2 regions of the Micromonospora sp. NPDC049359 genome follow, and region 2 is predicted to be linked to the other one. Evidence: riboswitches for the same ligand, from Rfam matches in the RefSeq annotation. Region 2 holds a riboswitch; the other holds the start of a gene.
The links. A riboswitch is a leader RNA that binds a small molecule or an ion and turns the genes downstream of it on or off. The one in region 2 is predicted to bind thiamine pyrophosphate.
Positions count from the first base shown of each region.

Region 1: another riboswitch for thiamine pyrophosphate. It lies ahead of ACIBTX_RS29600 (ECF transporter S component); the one in region 2 lies ahead of thiE (thiamine phosphate synthase).

Region 1 is NZ_JBITMW010000016.1:90,726-95,131, forward strand. Features, by position in the region: gene ACIBTX_RS29590 (energy-coupling factor transporter transmembrane component T) at 1-153, opposite strand, end outside; gene ACIBTX_RS29595 (ABC transporter ATP-binding protein) at 245-1,657, opposite strand; gene ACIBTX_RS29600 (ECF transporter S component) at 1,800-2,387, opposite strand; TPP riboswitch at 2,465-2,569, opposite strand; gene ACIBTX_RS29605 (alpha/beta fold hydrolase) at 2,678-3,508, shown strand; gene ACIBTX_RS29610 (aminoglycoside N(3)-acetyltransferase) at 3,532-4,338, shown strand; gene ACIBTX_RS29615 (sugar isomerase domain-containing protein) at 4,335-4,406, shown strand, end outside.
Region 2 is NZ_JBITMW010000008.1:310,505-314,910, forward strand. Features, by position in the region: gene ACIBTX_RS20430 (thiazole synthase) at 1-750, opposite strand, end outside; gene thiS (sulfur carrier protein ThiS) at 747-947, opposite strand; gene thiO (glycine oxidase ThiO) at 947-2,041, opposite strand; gene thiE (thiamine phosphate synthase) at 2,038-2,661, opposite strand; TPP riboswitch at 2,656-2,765, opposite strand; gene ACIBTX_RS20450 (ThuA domain-containing protein) at 3,056-4,406, shown strand, end outside.

The DNA.
Region 1 (4,406 bases), on a different contig from region 2:
GGCGAGTTCGACGGCGATGGCGACCGCGGGTGCCACCGGGTCGAGCGTGGCCAGCAGGGTGAACGAGAAGACCAACGCGGCGGCGAGCTTCGCCACCGGATTGCGGCGGGCCAACGGCGCTCCGGGCCGGGCGACCGGCTCGATGCTGATCATCGGCGTGGCTCCTGTTCGGCGCTGCGGCGTCGGTAGCGGCGCGTCGCCGCGTTCACGATCGCTCCGAGGTGACGGTTGCGCGCCGCCGCGCTCACGACCGCTCCAGGGTGACGGTGCGGTCGGCGAGCGCGGCGACGAAGTCCGGGTCGTGGGTGACGCTGACGACGCCGTGCCCGGCGTCGCGCAGGTCGGCGAAGAGGTCGACCAGCTCGCCCCAGGTCCGCCGGTCCTGGCCGAAGGTGGGTTCGTCGCAGATCAGCAGGCGTGGCGCGGTGGCCAGGGCCGTCGCCACGCTGAGGCGTCGCGCCTCCCCACCGGAGAGGGTGTACGGGTTGGCCGCCGCGAGCCGGGTCAGTCGTAACCGCTCGAGTAGCCCGGCCACCGTCGCCTTGACCGCTGCCTCGGGTTGACCCGTCCGGCGTGGGCCGAGCGCCAGCTCGTCGAAGACGGTGCCGGTGACGAACTGGTGCTCCGGGTCCTGAAAGACCGACCCGATGCGCCGCGCCAGCGTGGGGGCGCGCCAGCGGTGCGGGGGAGTGCGATGGTCGGCGTCGGCCAGCTCGGCCGAGGCGGTGACCCGGCCGGTACCCGGTTTGAGCAGCCCGCCGAGCAGCAGCGCCAGGGTGGACTTGCCGGCGCCGTTCGGTCCTCGTACGGCGAGGGCCTCTCCGGCGCGTACCGCCAGATCGGTGGGGCCCAGCCGCGACGGCAGGCCGAGCCGGTCGGCGGTGAGCAGCACGTCGCCGGCGGCGGCGGTGGCCCGGCGCGGCGCGATGGGGTGACCGGGCACCCAGACGCCCTCGGCGGCGAGGGCGTCGCCGTGCGTGGCGAAGACCGCGTCGGGTGGCCCGTCCGCGCGGATGCCGCCGCCGGGCTCCAGGACGACCACCCGGTCGACCAGGGGCAACGCCTCAGCCACCCGGTGTTCGACGAGGATCAGGGTGGTGTCGGCGTCCAGCGCGCCCGACACGGCGCCCCGGACCAGGGTGGCGCCGTCCGGATCGAGGTTGGCGGTCGGCTCGTCGAGCAGCAGCAGGCTGGGCCGCAGCGCCAACGCGCCGGCCAGGGCGAGGCGCTGCTGTTCGCCGCCGGAGAGGGCGGCCGTGTTGCGGTCGCGGGGGTACGGGAAGCCGACGCGCCGCAGCGCCTCGTCGACGCGCGGCCAGATCTCGTCCGCGGGTACGCCCCGGTTCTCCAACCCGAACGCGACGTCGTCGCCGCTGCGTGCCATGACCAACTGGGACTGCGGGTCCTGAAAGACGATGCCGACCCGCTCCCGGCCCTTGCGCGGGTCGAGCCCGTCGATCTCGACGGTGCCCTCCTGCTCACCGGAATCGTCCGGCAGCAGCCCGGCCAGTGCGCTGAGCAGGGTGCTCTTGCCGGCTCCCGAGGGCCCGAGCAGCAGCACCCGCTCGCCGTCCTCCACTCGGAGATCCACCCCGCGCAGCGCCCAGGCCCGCCGCCCGGCGTGCCGCCACCCAAAACCCCGCAGCAGTACCCCCACAACCCCTCCTCCCGGTTCCCCACACGCTGTTGATCAAGAGGTTCGCGTCAGAATTCCGCCTCGTGGTGACGCGAACCTCTTGATCAACGAGGCAGGGTCGGACGGGACAGGGTCGGACGGGACAGGGTCGGACGGGACAGGGTCAGACCAGCGCGCGGGTTCGGCCTGATGGGAGGCGGTCCAGGGCGCCGGTGTTGGCCAGGGCGCGGGTCAGGGCCCAGCCGCCGACACCTGCGATGATCGTGGCGCTGACGATGGTGAGCAGCGCGTACGGGATGCGGTAGTCGCCCAGCGCGTACTCGGCGTTCCAGACGAAGAAGTCGAACAGGGCCGCGCTGAGGCCGGTCAGCGCGCCGGCCAGCACGGCGGTCGGCAGCCGGTACGACCGGTACCGGAACGCGGCGAACGCCAGCTCGGCCCCGATGCCCTGCACGATGCCCTGCGGGATGACCGTGCCGGCCCACTGGCTGCCCAGCAGCGCGGACACGACGGCGGCCACCGTCTCGCAGTAGAGCGCGGCGCCGGGCTTGCGGATGACCAGCCCGCCGACCACGGCCGGCATCAGCCACACGCCGTAGATCAGCGTCTGGGCCGGCGGGAAGAAGGCGAACGCGCCCTCGGTGGCGCTCCAGACCAGGCCCCAGGCCCAGAAGATGACGCCGAAGGCGACCGCGATCACCGAGGCGACCACGATGTCGATCGTGCGCCAACGGCTGGTGGTGTTGTCCATGCTGTGCTCCCAGTTCAGTGAAACGAACCAGGAGAAGACGCACGCCGCGCGTCCGGTGGCACCGGACCCACGGCGCGGCTGGAGGTCGACCGAACTCCCTGCGCTGGCATTACCCAGATCAGGTTCGAGGGTCTGCGGGCGTGCCCGCACTCTCAGCGCTGTGCGCTCCCCTGTCGGATGTGAAGTTGTCTCGCTGACGCTAGCACCGACCAGGGGTAACAGCCCAGCAGGGCGTTCCCGCGGCCGGCGCATCCGGGTCGGCGCGACGACGGCTGGGTAGGCTGACGATCATGCAGGTCGACGCGCGGGGTCTGACATTCGAGGTACGCACCGGCGGCCCGTCCGACGGCGTCCCCGTCCTGCTGCTGCACGGGTTTCCGCAGCACAGCGGCGAGTGGGACGAGGTCGTGCCGCCGTTGCACGCCGCCGGACTGCGCACGTACGCCCTCGACCAGCGGGGCTACTCGCCGGGCGCGCGCCCCGCCGAGGTGGCGGGGTACCGGATTCCCGAACTGGTCGCCGACGCGGTCGCGGTGCTCGACGCGCTCGGCCTGGACGCCGTGCACCTCGTCGGCCACGACTGGGGCGCGGTCGTGGCCTGGGCGGTGGCCGCCGCGCACCCGCAGCGGGTCCGTACGTTGACGGCGGTGTCGGTGCCGCACCCGGCGGCCATGGCACACGCACTCGCCACGGACGGCCAGCAGAAGGCCCGGTCGTCGTACATCGCGCTGTTCCGCAAGCCGGGCAAGGCCGAGAAGGTGCTGCTCGCGTGGCACGCGACGGCGCTGCGCAAGCTGCTGGGCGGGGTGGGCGACGCCACCCGGGTGAACCGCTACGCCGACCCGATGCGCGAGCCGGGCGCGCTCACCGCCGCCCTGAACTGGTACCGGGCGATGTCCCGCGCCGACCTGGCCGCCGTGGCCCCGGTCGCCGTACCGACCACCTACGTGTGGAGCGACCGGGACGTCGCGATCGGCCGGACCGCCGCCGAGGCGTGCGCCGCCAACGTCACCGGCGACTATCGCTTCGTACCCCTGGCCGGGGTGACCCACTGGATCCCGGACGCCGCGCCCGCCGCGCTGGCCGAGGCGGTCCTGGCGCGGGTCGCCGGGACGGCCTGAGCCGTGCCGGGCGGGGGAGAGCTGTGACCGTGCCCGTCGGCGGGCCGGGCACCCGTCGGTCGATCGCCGCGCAGCTCCGCCTGCTGGGCGTACGCCCCGGATCGACGGTGCTGGTGCACGCCGGGATGCGCCCGCTGGGCTACGTCTGCGGCGGACCGCAGGCGCTGGCGCTGGCGCTGCGTGACGCGCTCGGCCCGGACGGCACGATCGTGGTACCCACCCACACCCCCGACAACAGCGACCCCGCGCAGTGGCGCAACCCGCCGGTGCCGGTGGACTGGTGGCCGCTGATCCGCGCCGAGATGCCCGGCTTCGACCCGGCGGTCACGCCGAGCCGCTACATGGGCGTCCTCGCCGAGACGGTCCGCTGCTGGCCGGGGGCGCTGCGCAGCACGCACCCCCAGGTGTCGTTCGCGGCGCTCGGCCCGTCGGCCGGGCAGGTGGTGGCGGGGCACGAACTGGCCGACATGCTCGGCGAGGGCTCGCCGCTGGCCCGGCTCTACGACCTGGACGCCGACGTGCTGCTGCTCGGAGTCGACCACAGCGTCAACACCTCGCTGCACCTGGCCGAGTACCGCCGTCCCGCCCTGGTCCGCGAGCGACTGGGCGCGGCGGTGCGGACCGCCGACGGCGGCCGGGAATGGGTGTGGTGGCAGGACGTCCGGCTCGACGGAAGCGACTTCGGCGCGCTGGGCCGGGACCTCGACGCCACGACGGTGGTCCGCGTCGGCCCGGTGGGCGCCGGGACGGCGAGGCTGGTACGCCAGCGGGCGACGGTCGACTTCGCGGTGCGGTGGTTCGCCCGCAACAGACGGACGGAGGACATATGACGGTGAGCGCCGGGGACTACCTGAGGGTGGTGACCGAGACGATGTCCCGGGTGGCCGCCAGCCAGGCC
Region 2 (4,406 bases):
GGACGCGAGGGCGTGGAAGCGCCGGGCGATCCGGCCCGCGCCCGCCGCCAGGCGGCCGGCCTCGACGGCGTACCGCATCGCCGTCGCCATCGCCACCGGGTCGGCGGCCCGGGTGACCGCGCTGGCCAGCAGGACGGCGTCGCAGCCCAGCTCCATGGCGAGCGCCGCGTCGGAGGCGGTGCCGATGCCGGCGTCGAGGATCACCGGCACGTCCACGCTCTGCCGGATCAGCCGGATGTGGTGCGGGTTGCCGATGCCGAGTCCCGAGCCGATCGGCGCCCCGGCGGGCATCACCGCGGCGCAGCCCACGTCGGCGAGGCGGCGGGCGAGCACCGGGTCGTCGCTGGTGTACGGCAGCACCGTGAAACCGTCGGCGACGAGTTCCTCGGCGGCGCGGAGCAGCTCCACCCCGTCGGGCAGCAGCGTCCGCTCGTCGCCGATCACCTCCAGCTTCACCCAGTCGGTATCGAACGCGTCGCGCGCCAGCCGGGCCACCTTCACCGCCTCGGCCGCGGTGTGGCAGCCGGCCGTGTTCGGCAGCAGCCGTACGCCGCACCGGTCCAGCAGGTCCAGCAGCCCGCCTCCGGTGCCCGGGGCGGTGTCCACCCGGCGCAGTGCCAGCGTGACGAGTTCCGTGCCGGACGCCCGGATCGCCTGCTCCAGCACGTGCAGGTTCGCGGCCCCGCCGGTGCCGAGGATCAACCGCGAGCCGAACCTCTCCCCACCCAGTTCGAACGGCACGCCGCTCACCCGCCCTGCGCGGCGGTGAGCACCTCGACCTGGTCGCCGTCGCGCAGCTCCGTGGCCGGCCAGCCGGCCCGGGGCACCACCTCGCCGTTGACCGCGACCGCGACGCCACGCTGGTGCGGCGCGACGTCTTGGACCAGGTCGGCCACCGACACACCGCCGGGGACGCTGCGCCCGGCTCCGTTCACCGTCAGCTCCATCACTCCTCCTCGAAACTGCTTCTCGGGCCGGCGAACCGGTCGGCGCCGAAGCCGGTGAGCAGCGGGTCGGGCGTTCCGGTGAGCACCAGTTCGGTGATCGCCTCGGCGGTGACCGGGGTCAGGACGATGCCGTGCCGGTGGTGCCCGGTGGCGGCCAGCACGTCCGGCCGGCCGGGCAGCGGCCCGAGGATCGGCGCGTTGTCCGGGGTACCGGGCCGCAGCCCGGCGACGGCCTCCACCAGGTCGTACTCGGTCAGTTCGGGCAGCAGGTCGACCCCGGCGCGCAGCAGCCGCTGCACCGCGCCGGCGGTGACGGTGGTGTCCGACCGCTCCTCGACCGTCGCGCCGAGCACCACCTCGCCGTCGGTGCGGGGCACCAGGTAGACGTGCTCGCCGTCGGCGTACCCCCGGATCACGTGCCGGAAGCCCGGCGCGACGCCGCCGGGCGCGCGCAGCCGGAGGATCTGGCCCTTCACCGGCCGAACCGGCAGGCCGGTGAGGGCGGCGGCGCCGCAACCGGCCGCGACCACCGTGACTCCGGCCTCCACCTCGGACAATCGCCGGACCGGCCGCGGCACGAACGCCGCGCCGGCCCGCCGCGCGGCCGTGCGCAGCGCCGGCACCAGCCGCCGGGGATCGACCTGGTGGTCGGTGGGCGCGAACGCGCCGCCGCGAACCCGGGGCGCGAGCGCCGGCTCGCGGTCGCGCAGCTCAGTGGGGCGCAGCGCCGTCACCGGCAGATCCAGACCCTGTTGGTACGCCCACAGCCGGCGGGCCTCGGCCAGGTCGTCGCCGGTCAGCCCGACCATCAGGGTGCCCTCGGTCCGGTAGCCGATCGTGGCGTCGCTGGCGTCGGTCAGTTCGGCGGCGAACGCGGGCCAACGCGCGGCGGAGGCCACCAGCAGCTCGGTCAGTCGCCGTTCCCCGAAGTACGCCTCGGCGACCGGGGAGAGCATCCCGGCGGCGACGGCCGACGCCCCCGACCCGGGCGTCGGGTCGTGCACCTCGACGCGCAGGCCACGGGTGGCACAGCGCCACGCGATCGCCAGCCCGATCGGGCCCGCGCCCACCACCGCCACGTCGGCGCGGGTCACGCCAGCGCCCGCAGCAGGTCGGTGGTAGCCCGTCCCGGATCGGCGGCCGAGGAGACCGCCCCGACCACGGCCACCCCGTACGCCCCGGCGGCGCGCAGCGCCGGCACCCGGTCGGCGGTCACTCCCCCGATCGCGATGACCGGCACGTCGACGGCGTCGACGACGTCGCGTACCCCGACTGCCCCGATGGGGTCGGGCAGGCCGGACTTGGTGCTGGTGGCGTGGCACGGGCCGACGCCGAGGTAGGTGGCCCCGGCGACGACCGCCTCGACCGCGCCGCGCGGCTCGCGGGCGGTGACGCCCAGCACGCCGGTGGGGCCGAGCACGTGCCGGGCCGCGGCGACCGGCAGGTCGTCGGCGCCGACGTGTCCACCGGCGGCGTCGACCGCCAGCGCCACGTGCAGTCGGTCGTTGATCAGGCACGTCGCCCCGTACGGCGCGCACAGCGCGAGCACCCGGGCGGCCAGGTCGTACGCCTCGCGGTCGGTGGCGGAGTCCTGGACCCGGACCTGCACGACGAGGTCGGCGTGGGCCGCCGCGAGGGCGGCCCGGACCACGGTGAGGGGATCGCGCCCGGGTCGGGTGTCGGTGATCAGATGCAGTCGTCCAAGGGACGGCACGGCAACGCTCCTCCCTGCGCCGGCATTACCCGGATCAGGTTCGACGGTCGGGGGCTGTCAGCCCCCCTCTCAGCCCGGTACACCGGGCTCCCGTGGGTTACTTGCGTGTCACCGTACGACAGTTCGGCCTCCGCTGCCAAGGGTGGGTCATCGACCCGAGGCGGCGTATCGATCGGGGTGCTTTCTCCTGTCCTGTTCGGAATGTCGCCCGCCGTTGCAGAACCGTTACCCGCCGGCATCTTGCCGGACATCGATGCAGCAGAACTAATTTGTTCAGCGATTCGACAAAATGCCGGCGTGGACGCCCTGGCACGGCGTCCCCACCGGCTCCATCTGGGACGGTCTTCGGCGAGCCGGCCCCGCGATCCCTGTCCACCGCGACATTGGAGGCGGCGTGTCCCGTTCTCGTCGTGCCCGTTTACCACTCACCGCTACCCTGTTGTCCCTCGCCCTGACGTCGACGGCCCTCATCGGGTCCCCGGCGCAGGCGGCTCCGACCGGAGCACAGATCCCCGCGCGAGACGTGCCTGTCGCGGCTCCGCTCTCCCAGGCGGCGCCGAACGCGCCGAAGGCCGCTGCGGCCGACCCCTACTCCGTCCTGATCTTCTCGAAGACCGCCGGCTTCCGGCACGACGCCATCCCCACCGGCATCGCCGCCATCCAGCAGCTCGGCGCCACCAACGGCTTCACGGTGGACACCACCGAGGACGGTGCCGCGTTCAGCGACGCCAACCTCGCCAAGTACAAGGCCGTGATCTGGCTCTCCACCACCGGTGACGTTCTCAACGCCGACCAGCAGGCGGCCTTCGAGCGGTACGTGAAGGCCGGCGGCGGTTACGTCGGCGTCCACGCCGCCTCGGACACCGAGTACAGCTGGGCCTGGTACGGCGACCTGGTCGGCGCGTACTTCGCCAACCACCCGCAGAACCAGCAGGCCACCGTCAAGGTGGAGGACCCGGCCCACCCGTCCACCGCCGGACTGCCGGAACGCTGGTCCCGGTTCGACGAGTGGTACAACTTCCAGACCAACCCCCGGTCGGACGTGCACGTCCTGGCCAGCCTGGACGAGAAGAGCTACACCCCGGGCGCCGGCGCGATGGGCGCCGACCACCCGACGGCGTGGTGCCAGGACTTCGACGGTGGCCGCTCCTGGTACACCGGCGGCGGGCACACCCGTGAGTCGTACGCCGAGCCCGAGTTCCTCAAGCACCTGCTCGGCGGCATCCAGACGGCGGCCGGCGTGGTCGACGCCGACTGCGGCGCGTCGAAGACCTCCAACTTCGAGAAGGTCACGCTGGACAGCAACACCAGCAACCCGATGGAGCTGGACATCGCCCCCGACGGGCGGGTCTTCTACATCGAGCGCGACGGTCGGGTGCAGATCATCAAGCCGGACACCGGCAACACCGTCACCGCCGTCGACCTGGACGTCTTCACCGGCAACGAGGACGGCCTGATCGGCATCCGGCTCGACCCGGACTTCGCCACCAACAAGTGGGTGTATCTCTACTACGCCCCGAACGACAACGTCACGCGCAACCTGCTGTCCCGGTTCACCGTGACCGGCGACACCATCGACCTGGCGAGCGAGAAACAGGTGCTGCGGGTCGACACCCAGCGCAACACCTGCTGCCACGCGGGCGGCAGCATGACCTTCGACAGCGCCGGCAACCTGTACCTGGCCACCGGTGACAACACCAACCCGTTCGAGTCGAACGCGTACGCGCCGCTCGACGAGCGTCCGG